3 regions of the Arthrobacter sp. 2MCAF15 genome follow, and region 3 is predicted to be linked to each of the others. Evidence: riboswitches for the same ligand, from Rfam matches in the RefSeq annotation. Region 3 holds a riboswitch; each other region holds the start of a gene.

What was found. A riboswitch is a leader RNA that binds a small molecule or an ion and turns the genes downstream of it on or off. The one in region 3 is predicted to bind cyclic di-AMP.
Region 1: another riboswitch for cyclic di-AMP. It lies ahead of AB4089_RS19610 (hypothetical protein); the one in region 3 lies ahead of AB4089_RS14180 (NlpC/P60 family protein).
Region 2: another riboswitch for cyclic di-AMP. It lies ahead of AB4089_RS08445 (hypothetical protein); the one in region 3 lies ahead of AB4089_RS14180 (NlpC/P60 family protein).

The regions. Positions count from the first base shown of each region.
Region 1 is NZ_JBFRGZ010000021.1:26,323-32,983, reverse strand. It holds gene AB4089_RS19620 (response regulator transcription factor) at 1-504, shown strand, start outside; gene AB4089_RS19615 (HAMP domain-containing sensor histidine kinase) at 526-2,139, shown strand; cyclic di-AMP (ydaO/yuaA leader) riboswitch at 2,310-2,467, shown strand; gene AB4089_RS19610 (hypothetical protein) at 2,470-3,288, shown strand; gene AB4089_RS19605 (glycosyltransferase) at 3,469-5,016, shown strand; gene AB4089_RS19600 (glycosyltransferase family 39 protein) at 5,013-6,661, shown strand, end outside.
Region 2 is NZ_JBFRGZ010000005.1:169,373-176,033, reverse strand. It holds gene AB4089_RS08455 (response regulator transcription factor) at 1-284, shown strand, start outside; gene AB4089_RS08450 (sensor histidine kinase) at 277-1,284, shown strand; gene AB4089_RS08445 (hypothetical protein) at 1,460-2,134, opposite strand; cyclic di-AMP (ydaO/yuaA leader) riboswitch at 2,139-2,338, opposite strand; gene AB4089_RS08440 (hypothetical protein) at 2,512-2,769, shown strand; gene AB4089_RS08435 (cation:proton antiporter) at 2,907-4,130, shown strand; gene AB4089_RS08430 (DNA alkylation repair protein) at 4,200-4,898, opposite strand; gene AB4089_RS08425 (DUF4430 domain-containing protein) at 5,024-5,641, shown strand; gene AB4089_RS08420 (esterase/lipase family protein) at 5,978-6,661, shown strand, end outside.
Region 3 is NZ_JBFRGZ010000012.1:24,322-30,982, reverse strand. It holds gene AB4089_RS14210 (alpha-mannosidase) at 1-139, opposite strand, end outside; gene fdhD (formate dehydrogenase accessory sulfurtransferase FdhD) at 229-1,101, opposite strand; gene AB4089_RS14200 (molybdopterin molybdotransferase MoeA) at 1,212-2,726, opposite strand; gene AB4089_RS14195 (DUF6457 domain-containing protein) at 2,723-3,010, opposite strand; gene mobA (molybdenum cofactor guanylyltransferase) at 3,032-3,709, opposite strand; gene AB4089_RS14185 (HNH endonuclease) at 3,773-4,273, opposite strand; gene AB4089_RS14180 (NlpC/P60 family protein) at 4,495-5,253, opposite strand; cyclic di-AMP (ydaO/yuaA leader) riboswitch at 5,550-5,719, opposite strand; gene AB4089_RS14175 (M23 family metallopeptidase) at 5,856-6,661, opposite strand, start outside.

The DNA.
Region 1 (6,661 bases), on a different contig from region 3:
GGCGTCGAGCTGCTGAGCAGGATCCGCGCGTTCGCGCCGGAGGTGCCGGCGCTGTTCCTCACGGCGAAGGACGCCGTCCAGGACCGTATCACCGGCCTGGCGGCCGGCGGCGATGACTACGTCACCAAGCCGTTCAGCATGGAAGAGGTCCTGCTGCGCCTGCACCGGCTGGTCCAGCGCTCCGGCGTGGCCGCCATGGACACCGCCGAGCTGGTGGTGGGCGACCTGGTGCTCAATGTCGACACCCGCGAAGTCACCCGGGCCGGGGAGGAACTGCACCTGACCGCCACGCAGTTCGAGCTGCTGCGCTACCTCATGGAAAACCCCAAAAGGGTCATCAGCAAAGCCCAGATCCTGGACCGGGTGTGGGATTACGACTTCGGCGGGCAGGCCAACATCGTGGAACTGTACATTTCCTACCTCCGCAAGAAGGTCGACGCCAACCACGCTCCCATGATCCACACGGTGCGCGGCGCCGGCTACGTCCTGAAACCGGCGGACTGATCCGTGCCCACCCTTTCCGGCATGACCCGCGTCCCCGGACGCGACTGGCGCAACCCGTCCACCTGGCATTTGCGCACCCGGCTGGTCCTGGTTGCCATGGCGCTGCTGGTCGCCATCTGCGGCGCCGTGGGACTGTTCAGCTACGCCTCCATGGACCTGTTCCTGACCCGGCAGCTCGATGACCAGCTCAGCAATGCTTCGCACCGGTCCAGCGAGTTCGGCCGGCCCCTGCCCGGCACCGCCGGCGGCCGCCCCGACCCTCTCGATGCCCGGGGCCAGGGCATCGGGACGCTCAACGCCCGCATACAGGACGGCGAGGTCAGCAACCCCGGGTTCCTGGCCGGAGACGCCACCCGCAAGAGCCTCTCCCCAGAGGACAACGCGGTCCTCCTGGCATTGACCCCCAACGGCGTGCCCGTGGATCGCAACCTCACGGTCGGCGCCTACCGGCTCACCGCCGTCCGCACACCTTATGGCGACGTGATTGTCACCGGGCTTCCGCTGGCCGAAAAGCAAAGCACCCTGGCCTCGCTGGTCTGGACCATGGTGGTGGTCTCCGCAGGCGGACTCGTGCTGATCGGCCTGGCCGGCACGGCCCTGATCCGGCGGACCATGAAGCCGCTGGAACAACTCTCCGAGGTCGCCACCAAGGTCTCCCGCCTGCCGCTGGACGCAGGTGAGGTGGCGCTCGGGGTGCGCGTCCCGGCGTCGGCCGCCCACCAGGGCACGGAGGTGGGCAGCGTGGGCTATGCGCTGAACCAGATGCTGGACAACGTCTCCAACGCCCTGGAGGCGCGGCAGGAGAGCGAGATGAAGGTGCGGCAGTTTGTCGCCGATGCCTCGCATGAACTCCGCACGCCGCTGACGGCTATCCGCGGCTACACCGAGCTGATGCGGATGACAGAGCACTTCACCGCCGACGGCGAGAGGTCCCTCGCCCGCGTGCAAAGCCAGTCCGAACGCATGACCACCCTGGTTGAGGACCTGCTTTTACTGGCGCGCCTGGACGAGGGACAGCCGCTGAAGGTCAGCGACGTCGACCTCACGCAGCTGGCCATTGAGACGGTGAGCGATGAGAAAGTCATGGCCCCGGACCGCGTCTGGCAGCTGGAACTTCCGGAGGAGCCCGTGGTGGTCCGCGGCGATGCGACCCAGCTTCACCAGGTCCTCGCCAACCTCCTGTCCAATGCGCGCAAGCACACGGACCCCGGGACCACGGTGGTCACGGGCGTGATGCGTTCGGCGGATGGAAGCGCCGTGGTTACCGTGACGGACAACGGCAGCGGCATCGCCCCGGAATTCATCGGCCGGGTCTTCGCCCGGTTCGCACGGGCCGACGCCGCGCGCACCAATCCCACCGCCAGCCCCGCCAACACACCGGTCGCTGCGACGGCGGGGGCCAGGTCCGGGCCCGCCGTCCGCCCGGCTTCCGGGGCCGTTTCCGGTACTCCTTCCGGCAGCCGTGGCAGTGCCGGGGCAGCTGCTCACGCCCCGACCTCGGAGGGCACGAGCGGTCTGGGCTTGTCCATTGTCCAGTCGATTGTGGAGGCCCACGGGGGCACCGTTGAAGTCACCTCCCGGCCCGGCCGCACGGAGTTTGCGGTGCGGCTGCCCGCGGCGCCGCCGTCGTTGTAGGCCCAGCAGGATTCACCGCCGACCCGCGCAATGTTCCTGCGCAAGCCGACACCCCGCCCGCTGTGACTCCTGTTACCAAAATGTGACTTAAGCGCCGAGGTCCTGTAGCGTCGTTGTGGTGCGGCCTCCATTGGTGCCGCATATCCGGACGGACGCCAAACTCTGCCGCTTCCCGGATTCCGCTGGACCAGGCAGAGGCGGGGGACCCAGAGTTCCCGGGCATTCTGCATTCATGCGCCCTCGGGGTGAAGCCGACACGTGATTTTCCGTGCGGCCGGATGACCTCATCCGAACCCGACAGCTAACTCCGCCGGCGTTGAGAGGCCCATCATGACTGAACTCCAGGTACAAACGCGCCCTGACGGCGATTCCCATTTCCGCTCCACCAAGTCGCGCCACCGCGCCGAACCAGCCACGCAGGCATCCGCCCTGTCCAAGCTGACTACCGGACTCGGCATCACTGCACGCCGCGCCGCCGTCGTAACCGCCGCTTGCGCCCTGCTGGTGGGAGGCGGCGCCGCCAGCCAGGCGGCGGAGCCGGGCACTCACACGAATGCTGCGGGCAGCCAAACGGCCACGAGCGCCGATCCGCTGGCCAAGCTCAACTTCGAACGAGTCCAGATCGCCGCTCCGGCGGAAAAAAACGTGGCACCCACGCTCTCGGAAGTCAAGGCCGCCGAGCCCCCGGCCGCCCCGGTTGCTGCTGCGCCCGCACCGGCCCCGGCTCCCGCGGCCGCTCCCGCACCGGCACCGGCTCCCGCAGCCGCTCCTGCACCGGCCCCCGCTCCCGCATCGGCACCGGCACCGGCAGCTGTTCCCGCCCCCGCACCGGTTGCTGTCGACGACCCCGCCGGAGCCCAGGCGTACGCCGCGTCCCAGCTGGGCAGCTATGGCTGGGCCCCTGGTGAGATGCAGTGCCTGCAGAAGCTCTGGACCAAGGAATCGGACTGGAAGACCACCGCCACCAACGCCAGCAGCGGCGCCTACGGAGTGGTTCAGTCCCTGCCCGCCTCGAAGATGGCGAGCGCCGGTGCCGACTACATGACCAACTACCGGACCCAGATCAATTGGGGCCTGAACTACGTCAAGGAACGCTACGGCTCCCCCTGCGGCGCGCTGAACTTCCACTACGCACACAACTGGTACTAAACCGGCACTAGCCGGACCGCCCGGCGAGGGTGGTTGAGGCCCCGGATCCACGTGGATCCGGGGCCTCCTGTGCGTCCGCGGCCGGTACGATTTTGGCCGGCCGGCCTGGCGCCGGACTTCCACAGCCCCCGCACAGCTTGGCCCTAAAGCCCTCATATGGGCCGGCGCGAAAGTTGAGCCATGACATTCACAGACCAGGCCACAGGAACCCTGTCCCGTTCCACGGCGACGCCGGCCGGTCCGGCGGCCCCGCCCTCCCCGTCCGGACTTGAGCCGTCGGGGCCTGCATCGTCCGGGCCCGCATCGTCGGGCCTGACCGTGGCCGATGCGCCGGCCCCGGGACCGTTCGCCGGAGCGCTTACCGGCCCCGGCGGCCGGCGCGCACCCATTGACACACGCGGCAGCACACCGTTGCTGGACGTCACGATTCCGGTCTTCAACGAGGAGCGGGACCTTGAAGCGTGCCTGCGCCGGCTCCACGCGTACCTTATCGGCGCCTTCCCGCACTCTTTCCGGATCACTGTGGCGGACAACGCCAGCACCGACGGAACCCTCAAGACCGCGGAGCGCGTGGCCCGCGAGTTGCGCGAAGTGATGGTGGTCCACATGGCTGAAAAGGGCCGGGGAAACGCGCTTCGCAAAGTTTGGCTCTCCTCGCCGTCGCCGGTCCTGGCCTACATGGACGTGGACCTTTCCACGGACCTGGCGGCCCTCGGCCCCCTGCTCGCCCCGCTCATTTCGGGGCACTCCGATCTGGCGATCGGCACCCGGCTGACCCGCAACTCACGCGTGGTCCGCGGACCCAAGCGGGAGTTCATCTCGCGCAGCTACAACTTCCTGCTGCAGTCCCTCATGGGGGCCCACTTCAGCGACGCCCAGTGCGGGTTCAAGGCGATCCGGGCGGACGTGGCCCGGCAACTGCTCCCCCACACCCTGGACAACGCCTGGTTCTTCGACACCGAGCTGCTGGTGCTGGCAGAAAAGTGCGGCCTGCGCGTCCACGAAGTCCCGGTGGACTGGACCGACGACCCCGATTCCAGCGTGGACATCGTCCAGACCGCCCTCGCGGACCTGCGCGGCATGGCACGGTTGAGCCGGGACCTGGTTTCGGGCCGGATCCCGGTTCCCGAACTGCGCGCCGCACTGGCCCGCGGACCGCTGCCGGCGTCCTCGCGGTTCCAGGAACAAAGCCCCGGCGGAAGCCTCTTCGGGCAGCTGGTCCGCTTCGGCAGCATCGGGGTGGCCTCCACCCTGGCGTACCTGGCAATCTTCCTGCTCTGCCGACAATTCATGGACCCGCAGCTGGCAAACTTCCTCGCGCTGCTCACCACCGCCGTGGCCAACACCGCGGCCAACCGGCGCTTCACGTTCGGCATCCAGGGCGGCAGTCAGGCCGCCCGCCATCACTTCGAGGGGCTGCTGGTCTTCGGGATCGGGTTGGCCCTGACCTCGGGCGCCCTCGCCCTGGTTCACGCCACGTCAGGAGCCACACCGGACCGCTGGCTCGAACTGCTTACGGTCACCGCCGCCAATCTGGCCGCCACTGCCGTGAAATTCCTGCTCTTCCGGCTGGTGGTCTTCCACCCCCGGCGGACTAACACCGTCCCGGCGCCGGACGCCGCCATCACCGTTGCGGAGCCCATCGTCCCCGGCACCGCTCCGGTGCCCGCCGCCCCCGAGGCTTCCCTCCCCCATACAGAACCCGCACAGAAAAGGCCAAGTAAATGACGGCAACCATCAGCCCCACCGCCGGCTCCCGTGCCGGTTCACCGGCCGGCAGCCCGCCCCTGGACCCGGAAACGACCGTCCCGGCATCCGAGGACGCCGGCGCGCCACCCAACCCGCCCGCACCCCTTAGCAGCCGGGACCGCCTGTTGTTCGGCCGGCAGCCCCGCTGGGTCCGGCCCTCGGCGGCGCTGCTGCTGGTGGTCACCGCGGCCTTGTACCTGTGGAACCTGGAAGCCACCGGCTACGCCAACTCCTTTTACGCCGCAGCAATCCAGGCCGGGACCAAGGACTGGACCGCGCTGCTCTTCGGCTCCCTCGACCCCGGCAATGCCATCACGGTAGACAAACCGCCAGCGGCTCTCTGGATCCCGGCCCTGGCGGGACGGATCTTCGGGTTCTCGGCACTGAGCATGCTCATTCCCCAGGCACTCATGGGCGTGGCCGCCGTCGGCCTTCTGTACCTGACCGTCAAGCGGGTGTCCGGACCGGCCGCGGGCCTGCTCGCCGGCGGCGCCCTGGCGCTGACCCCGGTGGCGGCCCTGATGTTCCGGTTCAACAACCCGGACGCCATGCTGACCATGTGCCTGGTGCTGGCCGCCTACCTCACCACGCGCGCCATCGAGAAGCCCGGCTGGAAGTGGCTTGCCGCGGCTGGCGCGGTGATCGGCCTGGCCTTCCTGTCCAAGATGCTGCAGGGCTTCCTGATCGTTCCCGGGCTGGCCTTGGCCTACCTGTGGGCGGCGCCCACTACACTCGGCCGCCGGCTCCTGCACCTGCTGGGCGCCGGCGCAGGCATTGTGGTGGTGGCCGGAAGCTACATTGCCCTGTTCCAATTGACCCCGACCTCGATCCGCCCCTACATGGCAGGCTCGGAGACCAACAGCTTCCTGGAACTCACGTTCGGCTACAACGGCCTGGGCCGGATCACCGGTTCCGGCGGGGGAATGCCCGGAGGCAATGCCGGCGGCCCGGGGGGCAACGGCAACGTGGGCTTCGGCGGCACGGCCGGGATCACCCGCATGTTTGGGACCAGTTTTGGCGGCGAGGTGTCCTGGCTGCTGCCGGCAGCCCTGATCCTGCTGGTCGCCGGCCTCTGGTTCACGCGGCGTGAGGCCCGGACCTCAAAGACCCGGGCGGCGCTCCTGCTGTGGGGCGGTTGGCTGGTAATCACCGCCGGAATCTTCAGCTTCATGAGCGGCACCGTGCATCCGTACTACGCCGTGGCCCTGGCCCCCGCGATTGCGGCCCTGGCGGGCATCGGCTCCCTCGAACTGTGGCGGGGCAGGGCCTACTGGCCCGCCCGGATTGTCCTGGCTGTGACAGTTCTGGCCACCTCGGTCTGGTCCGCGGTGCTCCTGGGCCGCGACCCGGCCTGGCTTCCCGGTCTGCGGGTGATCGTGGTGGTCCTTGGCGTCCTCGCCGCCGCCGCGCTGCTCCTGCGGGTGGACAGCCTGGCCGGCCTTCCGGCACGGTTCCGCAAGGCCGCCACGGCCGGCGTCGTGATCCTGGCCCTGCTCGCCGGCGGGCTCGGGAGCACCGCGTGGACGCTGGCCACCGTGGCCCAGCCGCATTCCGGTTCGATCCCCACCTCCGGGCCCACCGCCTCCGCGATGGGCGGCGGCTTCGGGGCGGCAGGCAGGACCGG
Region 2 (6,661 bases), on a different contig from region 3:
TGATGATCGGGGACTGGGAACTGGACCCGACGCAGCGCTCCGTCCGGTCCGTCTACGGGCACACGGTGCCGCTGACCGCGAAGGAATGCCAGCTGCTGGCAGCCCTGGCAGCGGAACCCGGCCGCGTGTTCACCCGGGACGAGCTCCTCGCGGCGTACTTCCACGCCTCGGACCAGCCCGGCGTGATCGATACCTATGTTCATCACCTGCGCCGGAAGATTTGCAAGGCCGTCATCCGTACGGTTCACGGCGTCGGTTACCAGATTGGCGACGCTCATGAATAACGGCGGGATCTCCGGCGGAAACCCGGACCACTCGATACTGCGCAAGGCCTCGCTCAAGGTCGCGCTGCGGATCAGCGCCGCGTGCGCAGTCATGGTCCTCGGGCTCTTCGCCGCCACTGCGCTCTACCTCATGAATCAGCTGGCCCATCCTGAAGTGCCCGGCTCGGCAGCGGCCGGGACGGCCTACGCGTACCTGGATTCCAAGGATGTCCTCGAAGCCATGGTCATCGCCGGTGTGGCGGGAATCCTGCTGGCCGGCATTCTCGGGTGGCTCAGCGCGCGCAGCGCCATCCGCCCCCTCGGTGATGCCCTGGCCCGGCAACGGCGCTTCGTCCAGGACGCGAGCCACGAATTGCGAACGCCCTTGACCATCCTGGATACCAGGATCCAACTCGCCCAGCGAAACACGGTGCCCGGCTCCAGGCAAAGCCAGGACCTGGCCCGGATCCGGGAGGACGCTGCGACGCTGACCGGGATTGTCAACGAACTGCTGCTCGCCGCGACGGCGGACGCCCCGGACCGCTCCGCACCCCCTGCCGATCTCGCCGACGCCGCCGCAGGCGTCGCAGGGAGCCTCCAATTGGTGGCAGACCAGCGTGAGGTCCGCATGGATTTCTCCGCCGACGCCCGGCCGTTGGCCCGCATCGAGAAGAATGCGCTGCGCCGTGCCGTGCTGGCCCTGGCGGACAACGCCCTCGCGCACACTCCTCCGGGCGGCCGTGTGACCATCAGGACCTCGATCGAGCAGAACAGCGCGGTGATTACCGTCGCGGATACAGGAACCGGGATTACCGGCGTGGATCAGGCCCGGATCTTTGACCGCTTCGTCCGGACCGCCAGCACCGGCGGCTCACACGGACAGCGGAGCTTTGGCATCGGCCTGGCTTTGGTCCGCGAGATCGCCGTCGCCGCTGGCGGCGCCGTCGAGGTGGCTGCGACTGGAGCCGAGGGAACGGTCATGAAGATGACGCTTCCGCTGGCCGGAAGCGTCACTGCCTGAAGCGGCAATGCCTGAAGTGGTGTGCCCCTGGACACACGGCAATGCTGGCAGATAGGACGGCAGACACAGAAAAGACCGGCGATCGATTGCCCCCAAAGGAAATCGATCGCCGGTCTTTCCGGGTTGCCTGGCCCCGGCAGGGCTGCCTGGCCCCTACTGGAATAGGAGCGCTGGATTAGGCGCGGACGAAGGTCACGCCACCGGTCGCGGTGAGCCAGGACAGCGGGTGGACCATGGTCTGGTTCTTACCGTTCATGCCGCCGCTGATCACCTGGCCGTTGCCGGCGTAGATGCCAACGTGGCCGGACTGGACCACCATGTCGCCAGGCTGCGGGGTGCCCACAACGGTTCCGAGGCCAAGGAATGCCCGGGGACCGATGTCGCCAACGGGCTTGCCTGCGGCGCCAAGGGCCTTTTCGACCATGGCGGTGCAGTCCTGGGTGATACCCAGCTGGCTGTAGGCGGCAGAAAGCATGATGGCGTTGCGTCCGCCGGCGGGCGCCGCAGCCGGCGCGGCGGCGGGGGCCGACTGCACCTGCACTGTTGCCTTAGGTGCTGCTGCGGGCGCTGCCGCCGGGGCAGCTGCGGGAGCCGGTGCCGCGGCAACAGGCTGTTCGATGACCGGCGCGGCGACGGAAGCCACCGCGGGGCGGTCGAAGCTGATCTTGACGCTGGAATCGGCGTTGACGGGGGCGCTGACCTGTCCCGCTACGTCCACCTTGGAGGCCGGAGCGGAGTCCCGCTGCACGGGGGTCGAGGCGGCGTTGGCGGCCATCGAGCCCGTCAGCACCAGCCCGGAGGCGGCGGCGAGAATGGCGCTATGGCGCGCAAAAGTACTGATTGAAGACATGGATGTAGCCTCTCCCAATGCCTGCGAGGTGAGCTGTCGGATTCGGATGGGAGTCACCCGGCCGCACTCCCGGGCCCGTCATGGCGGGCGCTGTGCGGCTTCACCCCAAGACCTGCATGTCAGCAGGCCAAAAGTGGTTTCCCCGTCTCTGCCGGCGTCGATGCGAGTTACCCCCGGGGCCGCGGCAGAGTTAGGCAATCGGCTGGGGAGCGCCTGTATCGGAGAAACAGGCACCTAACCACCGTAACGCGAACCGCACGCCAATGTCACATTCAGGTAACGGAGGCCACAGTGCCGTCCGTCGGTTGCCCATGGGGCGGGGCCGCATCCGAACGTAGGATGATGCCATCAGCACCACCTCGAAGCGGAGGCCCGAAATGAACAGCCTGTGTGTCGCCATCTGCCAGTTGAGCAGCCAGCCCAAGGAGGATTTCGACGTCAATACCGAGCTGCTGATCTTGGACGGCCGGGACGTCCATGTGGCCACCTGGGATGCGGAACCTCGTGACAGGGGCTTCGACGAGCACGTGCTCAATGACCGGGTGGACTCGCTAGGCTACATGGTTGTCAACGACTGGGCCTTCCTGGAGGGAAAGGCCTACGCCGTGGTGGAACGGCGGTCAACGACCTCCTGATTGCCAACACCCAGGCCACTGCAGGGTCAACGGGACTAATCTCTTTCCATGACGAAGGACCCGGTGGCCACGGACGCCACCATCCAGGCCGAGCCTGCTGCCCCGGTGGGCCCCGGGCAGGTCCGGCGGGGCGAGCCGTGACGTTCCTGTCCCTGGCGCTGATCGCCGTCGTCGCACTGGCCGGCCCGCTTCTGGCGCTGCCGGTGCGCTGGCGGTTGCCCGTGGTGCTGGGAGAGCTGCTGGCCGGCATCGTGATCGGGCGCTCGGGCCTGGCCCTGGTTGATCCGGCGGACCCGACGTTCAGCCTGCTGGCCAATATCGGGTTTGCGCTAATGATGTTTGTGGCCGGAACCCATGTTCCCGTGCGGGATCCGCAGATCCGCTCCGCCCTCGGCAGTGGTTCCCGCCGCGCCGCTGCGTGCGCGGCGGCAGCGGTGGCGGTCGGAACCGGCATAGGCCTGCTCTTTGGGACTGGACATGCTCCCCTCTACGCAGTGCTTCTGGCATCCTCCTCAGCCGCGCTGGTCCTGCCGATCATCGATTCCCTCCGCCTCGGCGGACCCCACGTCATCTCCATGACTGCGCAAGTGGCCATCGCGGACGTAGCCTGCATAGTGGCGCTGCCGCTCATGGTGGACCCGCCGCACGCGCTCCGGGCGGCGCTGGGCGTGCTCACGGTGACCGGCTGCGCGGTGGTTCTCTTTGTCGTACTGCGCTGGCTCGATCGCAGGGGAATCAACGGGCGCATGCACCGACTTTCCGAAAGCCGCAAGTTTGCCCTCGAGCTGCGGATCCAGCTGGTGGTTCTCTTCGCCCTGGCCGCGGTCGCGACGTGGAGCAACGTGTCCGTGATGTTGGCAGGCTTTTCCCTCGGCCTGGCGGTGGCCGCCGTCGGGGAACCGAGGCGGCTGGCCCGGCAACTGTTCGCCCTCAGCGACGGCTTCCTGGGTCCGGTGTTCTTCGTCTGGCTGGGCGCATCACTGACCCTTAAGGACCTGGCCGGACATCCGGACATGATCGCCCTCGGTGTGGCGCTGGGCGTCGGCGCCCTGTTGACGCACGCCGCCCTGGTGGTACTGGGGCTCCCGTTGCCCCTCGGAGTGCTGTCGGCGGCCCAACTCGGCATACCTGCCGCGGCGGCGAGCATCGGGACGCAACTCCAGGTCCTGCTCCCGGGCGAGGCCGCGGCCCTGCTGGTGGGCGCGCTGGTCACCATAGCCGCGAGCGCCGTCGCCGGATCACGGGCCGCCAGGGGTTTCTCGCTGCCCGCAAAGGCCGGCGGCAGGTCCGGCGATACCGGCAGCGCCGTAGGACCAAGCGGACCGAGCGGACCGAGCGGACCGGGAGGGCCGAAAGACTGAACAAGGCGACGGGCTGGGGCGCCTGCCAGACGGCACCCTCCGGCCGTGCCGGACGGAGGGTTCTGGGGGTCACCCCACGGCTGTGAATTGCAGCTCGGGTCGCCTCTTGGCCATCTCGGCGCGGACGCGGAACACCGCTTCCCGGACCGCACCGTCGTCTGCGTCGGCGTCGGCGTCGAACTTCCCGGAAGGCTCGCCGAGCACCGCGGTGGCGTGACGGATGAACCGGTCCCAGTCCCCCGCCCCGGAGCGCAGCGCCAGCAACGGCGAGAGCAGCGCGGCCCGGCGCAGCCAGGCATCGGGCTCGCGCACCCACCGGTCCAGCACGCTGTCGGCCCGCACCCTGGCCAGGACGTCGAGCCCGTCCACCAGGGGCCCGACGACGTCGACGGCGAGCGGATCCACGAGGTCCCGCAGCCGCGCCTCCCGGATGAAGCCCTCCAGCCGGGTGAGGTCGGTATTGGTCAGCAGCTTCACATTGGCCTGCAGCAGCACCACGGCGGCCAGGCGGCGCTCGAAAACCGGCGCCGTCGACAGCTGCGCGCCCCACAGCTCGGAGCTCAGCGCAGCGATCTCATCGCGGGACAGCCCGGGATAGCGGCGGCCGGCATCCCGAACGGTCCCGCGCACGGCACCCACGGAAGCACCGTAGTACCGGAGTCCCCGGCCTCCCGGCTCCTGTTCCAGCCGGGACTGCAGCTCGTCGGCACGGCGCCAGGAGCCCTCCCGCTGCAGTGCGAGGTCAATGAATTCGCCAGCATCACTCACGTGTCCATTCTTTCCCCTAGCGGCTCGGGGTGGAAACGCGGGGCATCTTCGCCTTGATCGGCCGGCCGAGCTTATCTGCCTAGACTGATATGGCAAGTCTCCGATCGAAAGCGGTTCACGCAACCATGCACACCAAACTGACACTCGCCGCCGCACTTTCCGCCATGACGCTGGCGGTGGCAGCGTGCGCAGGCCCCGGGCCGTCTACTGCACCCTCTACCGCACCGCCGTCTGAGTCTCCCGCGACATCCGCGGCGCCGGCCCCGGATTTTGCGTTGGACATCGCGGGGGCGCCGGGTCGGATCGCCCAGGCCGGTCTCGCGGTGCTGACGGCGGAGGGCAACGTGGACCACTATCACGCGCATCTGGACGTGCTGAAAGACGGCAAGCCTGTCGCGGTGCCGGCCAATATCGGCATAACGGCGGGACCCGACCACAGGGCCAACGGCATCTCGGCGCTGCACACCCACGACACCACAGGCGTGGTGCACATCGAATCCCCCACCGCGGGCCAGGTCTTCAGCCTCGGGCAGCTCCTGACGGAATGGGGTGTCCTCGGTGGCAGCGGCGCCCCGGGCACCGGAACGGGTCCGCTGGACGGCTGGACCCTCTACGTGAACGGCGAGAAGTACAACGCCGGGATCCGGGACCTGCCTCTGAGGGCGCACGACGAGATCGTCCTGTCCTACGGCACCGCGCCGGCGAAGATCCAGGCCTCCTACGATTTCCCGCCTGGAGAGTGAAGCGAGCAAGGGCGGCCGCAGGCTGCACGCCCGCCGCGCCGTAGCTATGCACAATTGTGCAGCAGTCTGACCATTTAGCCCCACAGGCAGCACTCCCGCCCTAAAAGCCTGCACGAACGTGCAATGTAGCGATATCTGCGGAACGCCCTTCCTAGCATGAAGTGATAGAAGTGAGCCGGATCACTGCGGGGGCTGATCCCCTACCTCGCTTCCCATCACACAGACCGTCACTGATGACGCGTCCAACCGAAGAGGTACTCCGTGTCCTACCCCAGAACGCCCGCAGCACTCGCCGCGCTGGCAACCACAACCCTGGCACTGGTTTCCGCAGCCCTGATGGGCATGCCGGCAGCCCAGGCCGCTACCAGCGACGTTTCGCCACCGGGCGCCAACGACTGGACCTGCAAGCCCTCGGCAGCCCACCCCTACCCGGTAATCCTGGTACCGGGGACCTTTGAGAGCATGGCAAAAAACTGGGCCACGATTTCGCCGGCGCTCAAGAACCAGGGCTACTGCGTTTACGCTCTGAACTACGGCGCCACCAACGGCATCGACGCCACCGGGCCGGTCGCAGACTCGGCCCGGCAGCTCGCCCCGTTCGTCGATAAGGTGCTGGCCTCGACGGGTGCGGCCAAGGTTGATCTCGTGGGCCACAGCCAGGGCGGCATGATGCCGCGCTACTACCTTGGATTCCTTGCCGGCGCTGGCAAGGTGAACCACCTCGTGGGCATCGCGCCGTCCAACCACGGCACCCGCGGGCTGATCACCCCCGCGCCGGGCGACGTTCCGCCGGCGACTTCAGTGGGAGGGTCCAATTGCCAGGCCTGCGCCGACCAGCAGGCAGGTTCACCATTCCTCACCAAGCTCAACTCCATTGGCGACACGGTTCCCGGTCCCGCGTATACGGTAATCTCCACGACGCACGACGAGGTGGTGACCCCGTACTCCAGCCAATTCCTCACCGGCCCTGCCGGGCGGGTTACCAACATCACGATCCAGGATAAGTGCCCGGCCGACGTA
Region 3 (6,661 bases):
CCAGCACGAGCACGGGTTCGTCCGGCGCGTCCCAGCTGCTCAGCGTCAGCGGGACGCTGCGCGGGTAAACGGCGGGGGCAATGCGGTCACGCAGAAAGCGGTCCAGCCGGACTTCCGTAAGACGGCGGTCGTCGTGCAATGTGTTCCTCTTCAGCGTTGGGGGTCCGATTGGCTCCAATCGATGGATAAAACTTACGCCGCGGGGAACCCGTTGGCCAAGTGTTGCTGCTAGCTGGCCGCGGGGGCCGGGACTGCGACGCGCTGCTGGCCTGCGTAGACGTTCAGGCTGGTCCGGCGGCTGAACCCTGCCAGGGTCATCCCGCTGGCTTCGGCCAGTTCGACGGCCAGGCTGGAGGGTGCGCTGACTGCGGCGAGGACCGGGATTCCGGCGAGGGCTGCCTTCTGGACGAGCTCGAACGATGCCCTGCCGGAGACCTGCAGCACGGTGCCCCGGAGCGGGAGCAGGCCTTCGCGGAGGGCCCAGCCCACTACCTTGTCCACGGCGTTGTGCCGTCCGACATCTTCCCGGAGGCACAACAACTCCGCCGAGCCGTCGTCGGCGATTCTGAAGAGCCCGGCGGCGTGCACCCCGCCGGTGAGGTCGAAGACCTCCTGGGCGGACCGAAGGGCATCCGGGAGGGCCGCGAGCGTTTCGACGGGAACGGTCAACGGATCGTGTGCCGGGCTGTAGTGCGAGGATTTTCGCACGGCATCGATAGAGTCCGTCCCGCAAATGCCGCACGAACTGGACGTGAAGACGTTTCGGCCGGTCTCCGGCAGGACGACGTCGGGCCGCAGTTGGGCCTCCACGACGTTGAAGGTCTGGATCCCGTCGGCGTCTTCACCGGCGCAGAACCTGAGCGAGACCAGCTGCTCGGGTGTCCAGATGATTCCTTCGGAGACCAGGAACCCCGCGACGAGGTCGAAGTCGCTGCCCGGCGTTCGCATGGTGACGGAGAAGGACATGTTTCCGAGCCGGATTTCCAGCGGTTCCTCGACGGCGAGGACGTCCTCCCGGTGCCGGACCGGGAATTCGAGGGCGTGCGCGGACCCGTCCAGGACAATTTTGTGCACTTTGCGACGCTGCGTCACGCGGCCCATCGGGTACTCCTTGGCAACATATTCATTTGAGTTTGGCTGATTCCATCATTGCAAGTGCCTGATCCTGAAGCCAGCGCAGCCGGCGGTCGGCATCCCGCGTCGGAGGGCGTTCAGCCCAGGAGGGCGCTCCAGTCGACCGGCCCGTCGCTGGCCGCGGTCTTCCTGGCGGTCCGCTTCGCCGCAGGCTTCGCCACGGGAGCTGCCGAGGCGTCAGGGATCGGCGCACCCCACGGGAGCGCGAACGCGGGGACCAGCTCGCCCAGCTGCACACCATGGGGCGGGACCACCAGGACGCCGTCGGCGGCGGCCAGGCCCCGCATCATTCCCGGGCCGGTGTGCTGCGCCGGGGATGCCATGCCGTAGAGCAGCCGGAAGGGCATGAGCCGGGTCCGGCCGGGATCGGCCTCAATCGTCGAACCGCAGGGCACCTCACTGAGCGGCGGCAGGGAACCGTGCCCCAGGGCCGCGAGGAGCGGGGCTCCGATCGTGGACAGCGCCATCATGGCCGCGAGCGGGTTTCCCGGCAGGCCGAGGATATATCGGCCGTCCGGCAGTTCGGCCAGCACGGCCGGGTGCCCCGGCCGCATCGCGATCCCGTCGATCAGCAGGCGTCCGCCCAGCTCGGCGACCGAACGCCTGAGGTGGTCCGTTCCGGAGCGTCCCGTGCCGCCGGTGGTGATGACGACGTCGGCTGGCAGGCTTTCACCGGCAGGATTGCTGTCCTCGAGGGCGGCGAGCCATTCTGCGTAGGAATCGCCGACCTTCACTTCTTCGGTGCAGATCCCGCCGAGCATTCCTACCACGGCTGCCAGCTGGGGTCCGAACGTGTCGCGGACTTCCCCCGGCGCCGGCCTCCCGGATTGCACCACCTCGGAACCGGTGAAGACCAGTCGCACCACGGCCTTGCCAAGCACCGGAAGCGCGTCGTGTCCGGCCAGGGCGGCGAGGGCCAGGTGGGCGGGATTCAGGACCGCGCCGCTCTTGACCAGGACGTCACCGGCGGCGGCTTCTTCTCCGGCTTTCCTGATGTGGTCGCCGTTGCGCGGGTCCCCCGGCTTCGCGGTGCCGCCGAGTTTCAGCACGGGCAGGCCGTCCTCATCGGCGTCGATGATGCCGCTTTCGCTGCGCAGCACGGCCTTGGCACCGCCAGGGATGAGGCCGCCGGTGGCGATCGGGCTTGCCTGGTGCGGGGCCAGCCGCTGGTCGGGTTCGGCCAGGATCCAGGGACCACCGCCGTTGACGGCCCAGCCGTCCATGGCGGAGGAGGCATAGTGCGGCATGTCCTGCAGGGCCAGCACGTCAGCGGCCAGGGTGCGGCCCAGCGCCTCCCGGAGCGGGACGGGGGCGGCCGGGATGGGCGTGGCACAGTCGAAGGCGAGCTGCCGGGCCTCCTGCCACGTGTGGGCCAGATGCCGGTGCGGCGCGTCCGCAGCGTCCTGGTTCGCGTCCGGCCCTACTGCGTCCTCGTCTACCGTGTCCTCGTCTACTGCGTCGCGGTTCGCGTCCGGCCCTGCTGGGGTCTCCGTGAGGGCGTCCGAGTCCGTGAGGGGGTCCGTGCGGCCGCCTTCGGGGACGTTCCCGCCATGGACGGCCGGTCCGGCGTCGTCCGCAGCCGCAGCCGTCATGCCCCGGGTGCTTCGGCGGCCGCGTAGTCCTTGGCGAGCCGGCGCGCTACGGCCATGGCGTCCTGCATGGACATGGAGTCCGTCGCCTGTCCGGAGCCGGAGGCCAGGCCCGCGGCGTAGCCGGCAATGAATGTGGTCAGCGGCGCGGCCGGGCGCACTATCGAGTGGGCGGCCACCCCTGCCAGGGAGAGGACCTCGTTCACGTCAATCTCAACGTCTTCCAGCTCCAAGGCCTGGAGCAGGGCACGGCACCAGTCTTCCAGCGTTTCATCCTGGCTTTTCACCGTTTGCCTCCATGGTCGAGTTCAGCTGGGGAGTTCCGTGCCGCGGCCCGGACCGAGGCCTGGAATCGTGTCCGATACCCCCAATGCGGACGCATCATCCCAGGTATCAACATCGTCCGTGGACCCCGGGGGAACGCGGACTTCCCGTACGTCCAGCCTAGCAAGAAGGGAGAAGGCCGACGCGTTTTCCAGGCCGCCCCGCTGCCGGGCCTCCGTAACACTTCGTTGTAGCGCGGCCGTGCCATAAAAACCCGCGAGCGGCTGCTTCCGGCCGTCCTGGGAGACGGCCATGACCCCGTCACCGCGGCCCGGTTCCGGCGCGGCCGCCAGGGAGGCCTCCAGCGATTCGGCCAGGACCCGGACGGCAGCGGAGGACCTTGGCATGTCACAGGCAAGGACCAGGGTAAACGGCGCCGGAGCAGCGTCCCCACGCCCGACGGAATGGCCCGAGGCCAGCGCGTCCAGGCCCGCGGCGATGGCAGCGGCCGGCCCGGCGAAGGGCGGCTCCTCCCGGCAGGTCAGGACGCCGTCGGGCAGGTTCCCCGGGTCCGGCCCGACGACGACGGCGCGCCCCGCCCCGCCCGCGGCGCCCAGTGACCGCTCGAGGAGGGTGGCGCCGTCGTACACCAGCCGGGATTTGGGCACGCCGCCCAGGCGGGAGGACCTCCCCCCGGCGAGAATGATGGCATCGAACTCCACCGGCTCAGCCTAGCGCGGCGCCGGCTACGGGCAGATCAGGCACGGCCCGCGCCAGCCCAGAGGTCAGGCGGCCGATTCCGGCAGCAGGAAGGGATCCCAGGCGGGCGTCGGCTTCTCGAGTTCCTTGATCTGCCAGATCGCGCCCTTCGGGGGGCCCGGAACAAACCCGATCTTCCAGCCCATCTCCGCCGGAGTGTGGTCGCTCTTGGCGTTGTTGCAGCGCAGGCAGGCCGCCACCAGGTTCTCCCAGGAATCGGCGCCACCCCGGGACTTGGGCTGGACGTGGTCGATCGTGTGCGCCGCCTTGCCGCAGTAGGCGCAGCGGTGGGCATCCCGGCGGAGCACCCCGCGGCGGCTCACCGCCGTCATGGTGTTGTACCTCGGACGGATGTAGCGGTTCAGCAGGATCACGGACGGGCGGCCCAGGATGTCCTGGGGGCCGACGACGGGGTCGTCCCCTTCCGCCACAACGCTGGCCTTTCCGGTCAGGACAAGGACGAGCGCCCGGCGGAAGGTGATTACCGCCAGTGGTTCATATCCAGCATTCAGAACGAGAGTGCGCATCCGCATACCTCTTCACGGCCGCACCCGCCAGCGGCACGAGGGCCGGCTGCCCTCTGCATGGTCGGGCTATGGATCGACAACACAAGAGTAAACACTCAGGTGCCGGATCACCGAATATTTTTTCACCGGCGCGGCCGTGCGCGCGCAAAGTTCATGGCGCGGTCACGCAAAAGACCCCCGCCAAAGGGCGGGGGTCTTTCGAAATGCTGGAGTGCTGTGGCTTAGCCGCCGACGCGGATGAAGACCGGGCCGGAGCCGACGTTCACGCTGTACAGCGCGGTGGTGCCGCCGTTCCAGCCGCCGTGGACTGCCATGCCGTTGCCGACGTAAACCGCGATGTGGGCCATGCCCACGCCGCCGTTCTGGTAGTAGGCGAGGTCGCCCGGGCGTGCCTCGGCGGCGCTCACGGTGCGGCCCAGGGACAGGTAACCTGCCGGCCAGCCGTGGTAGTGGATGCCGGCCGCGGCCAGGGCGTTGGTGGCGAGGGCGGTGCAGTCCTGCGAAACGCCGATCTGTGCGTAGGCAGCAGCGGCGATGGTCGCGCCAGCTCCGCTGCCGATGCCGGCCGGAGCCTGGGCAGCGACGCCGCCGCTGACGCCAAGCTCGGTGCCGCCGGCGCGGGAGGCCGTGGAGTCCTGGACCTGCACAACGGGCTTCGGGGCCTCAACGACGGGAGCCGGCGTGGTGGTCACGGCGGGCTTCTCGTAGGAGATCGCGATGCTGGAGGCAGCCGAAATGGTGGCCGGAGCGGCGGACTGGACTTCCAGGGCCGAAGCGGAGGTGGATTCGCGCTGAACGTTGGTCTCAGCAGCGTTGGCTGCGATTCCGCTGGTCAGAACCAGGCCGGAAGCTGCGGCGATGACCGCGGCCTGACGGCCCATGCCACCGGCGTTGTCGCCGACAGCCTTAGCAATAACAGCCAGCGAGTTGGTCTTGGTGACCTCGACTCGGTGCCGTGCAACGGTTGCACGAGTAGTCATTAAGTTCTCTCTTTCGTGATCCTTGGACCGCGCGCTTTCGGGCGCGGACTGAGGACGCTCCGGCATCTTGGGGGTACGCCGGATCGCCCCGAAATTGGGTTACTTAGCGAAGGGTGTACTGCGAAGACGCGCCAAAAGCGGAAACTGCATGCTGTCCGGACTCGGTAGAGATTGAGCCTGCGGAACGTGATCCCATCCGGGCGCCTGAAAGGGCGGCACGTGATGTGGATTCCAGCGAGCTCGAAGGAGCCTCGCCGGTGCGCATGCGCGCAGAATTGTGGCGTGAAGACACGAAAGTAGCCTCTCCCAATGCCTACGAGGTGAGCTGTCGGATTCGGATGGGAGTCACCCGGCCGCGCTGCTTCCTTGGAAGCTTTGCGACTTAACCCCTAGGCCTTCTTTCGAAGGCCAAAATTGGTTCCCCCGCCCCTGCCAGACGATGTAATGCGAACGGACCTTGAGCGGTGGCAGAGCTAGGCAATCCACTCAAGAGCGCCAACTTCGGAAAAGTTGGCGTGCTTCAAACCCTACAGCAGTCTTGACCCAATGTCACATTCAGATCACGGCGTGTCACAAGGATTCGATAGCGGTCCATCATCTTTTTAGAGCCATCCGAGCGGGTCAACGACGTCGCCGTTGACCATCACTTCAAAGTGGAGGTGGCAGCCCGTGGAGGCGCCCGTGGTCCCGCTCATGGCGATGACATCTCCGCGCGATACCTTCTGGCCGACCCTGACCGAGGCCGAGGACAGGTGGTTGTACGTGGTCTCCAGGCCGTTGCCGTGGTCAATGACGACCCGGTTTCCGCCGCCATAGGGATGCCATCCGCTGAACGTCACTGTGCCGCTGGCGGCCGCGTGGACGGCCGTACCGCACTGGGCGGCAAAGTCCTGGCCGCGGTGGAACTCGCCCGCACCGCCGGTAATGGGGCTGACACGGTAGCCGAACGGCGAGGCGGTGATCATCTGGTCCAGCGGCGCGCCGAGGGTGCCGGCCGATGCCGCGCGTGTGATGCTGCCCACAGACTGGGCGCTGAGCAGCTGCTTGAGCTTCCCGTCCGGATCACCCTTCGTGGTGACGGCCGTTCGGCTGAAATCGACTTTTGCGGCGGCGGCAGCCGTGACATCCGGCTGTACTGCAGCAGAGAGGGCGCCTGTTCCATCAGCATTGGAGGCCAGCACGGGACTCGTGGCGGGGACCGTCACAGTGAGGACCAGGCCCGTTGCGGCCAGTGCGATGCCGGCCTTCTGCCCGACCCCACTGGCCGCGGCAAATTCCGTTACCTGACGGAACGGGCTGCGCCGCCGCCGGCGTTCATCGCGGTGCGCGTCGCGGGGGCGTTCGGCCATATGCTCTACGGCGGGACGCGGCTCCGGAGCGGGACCGGTCGCGCGGCGACGGCCCCTGG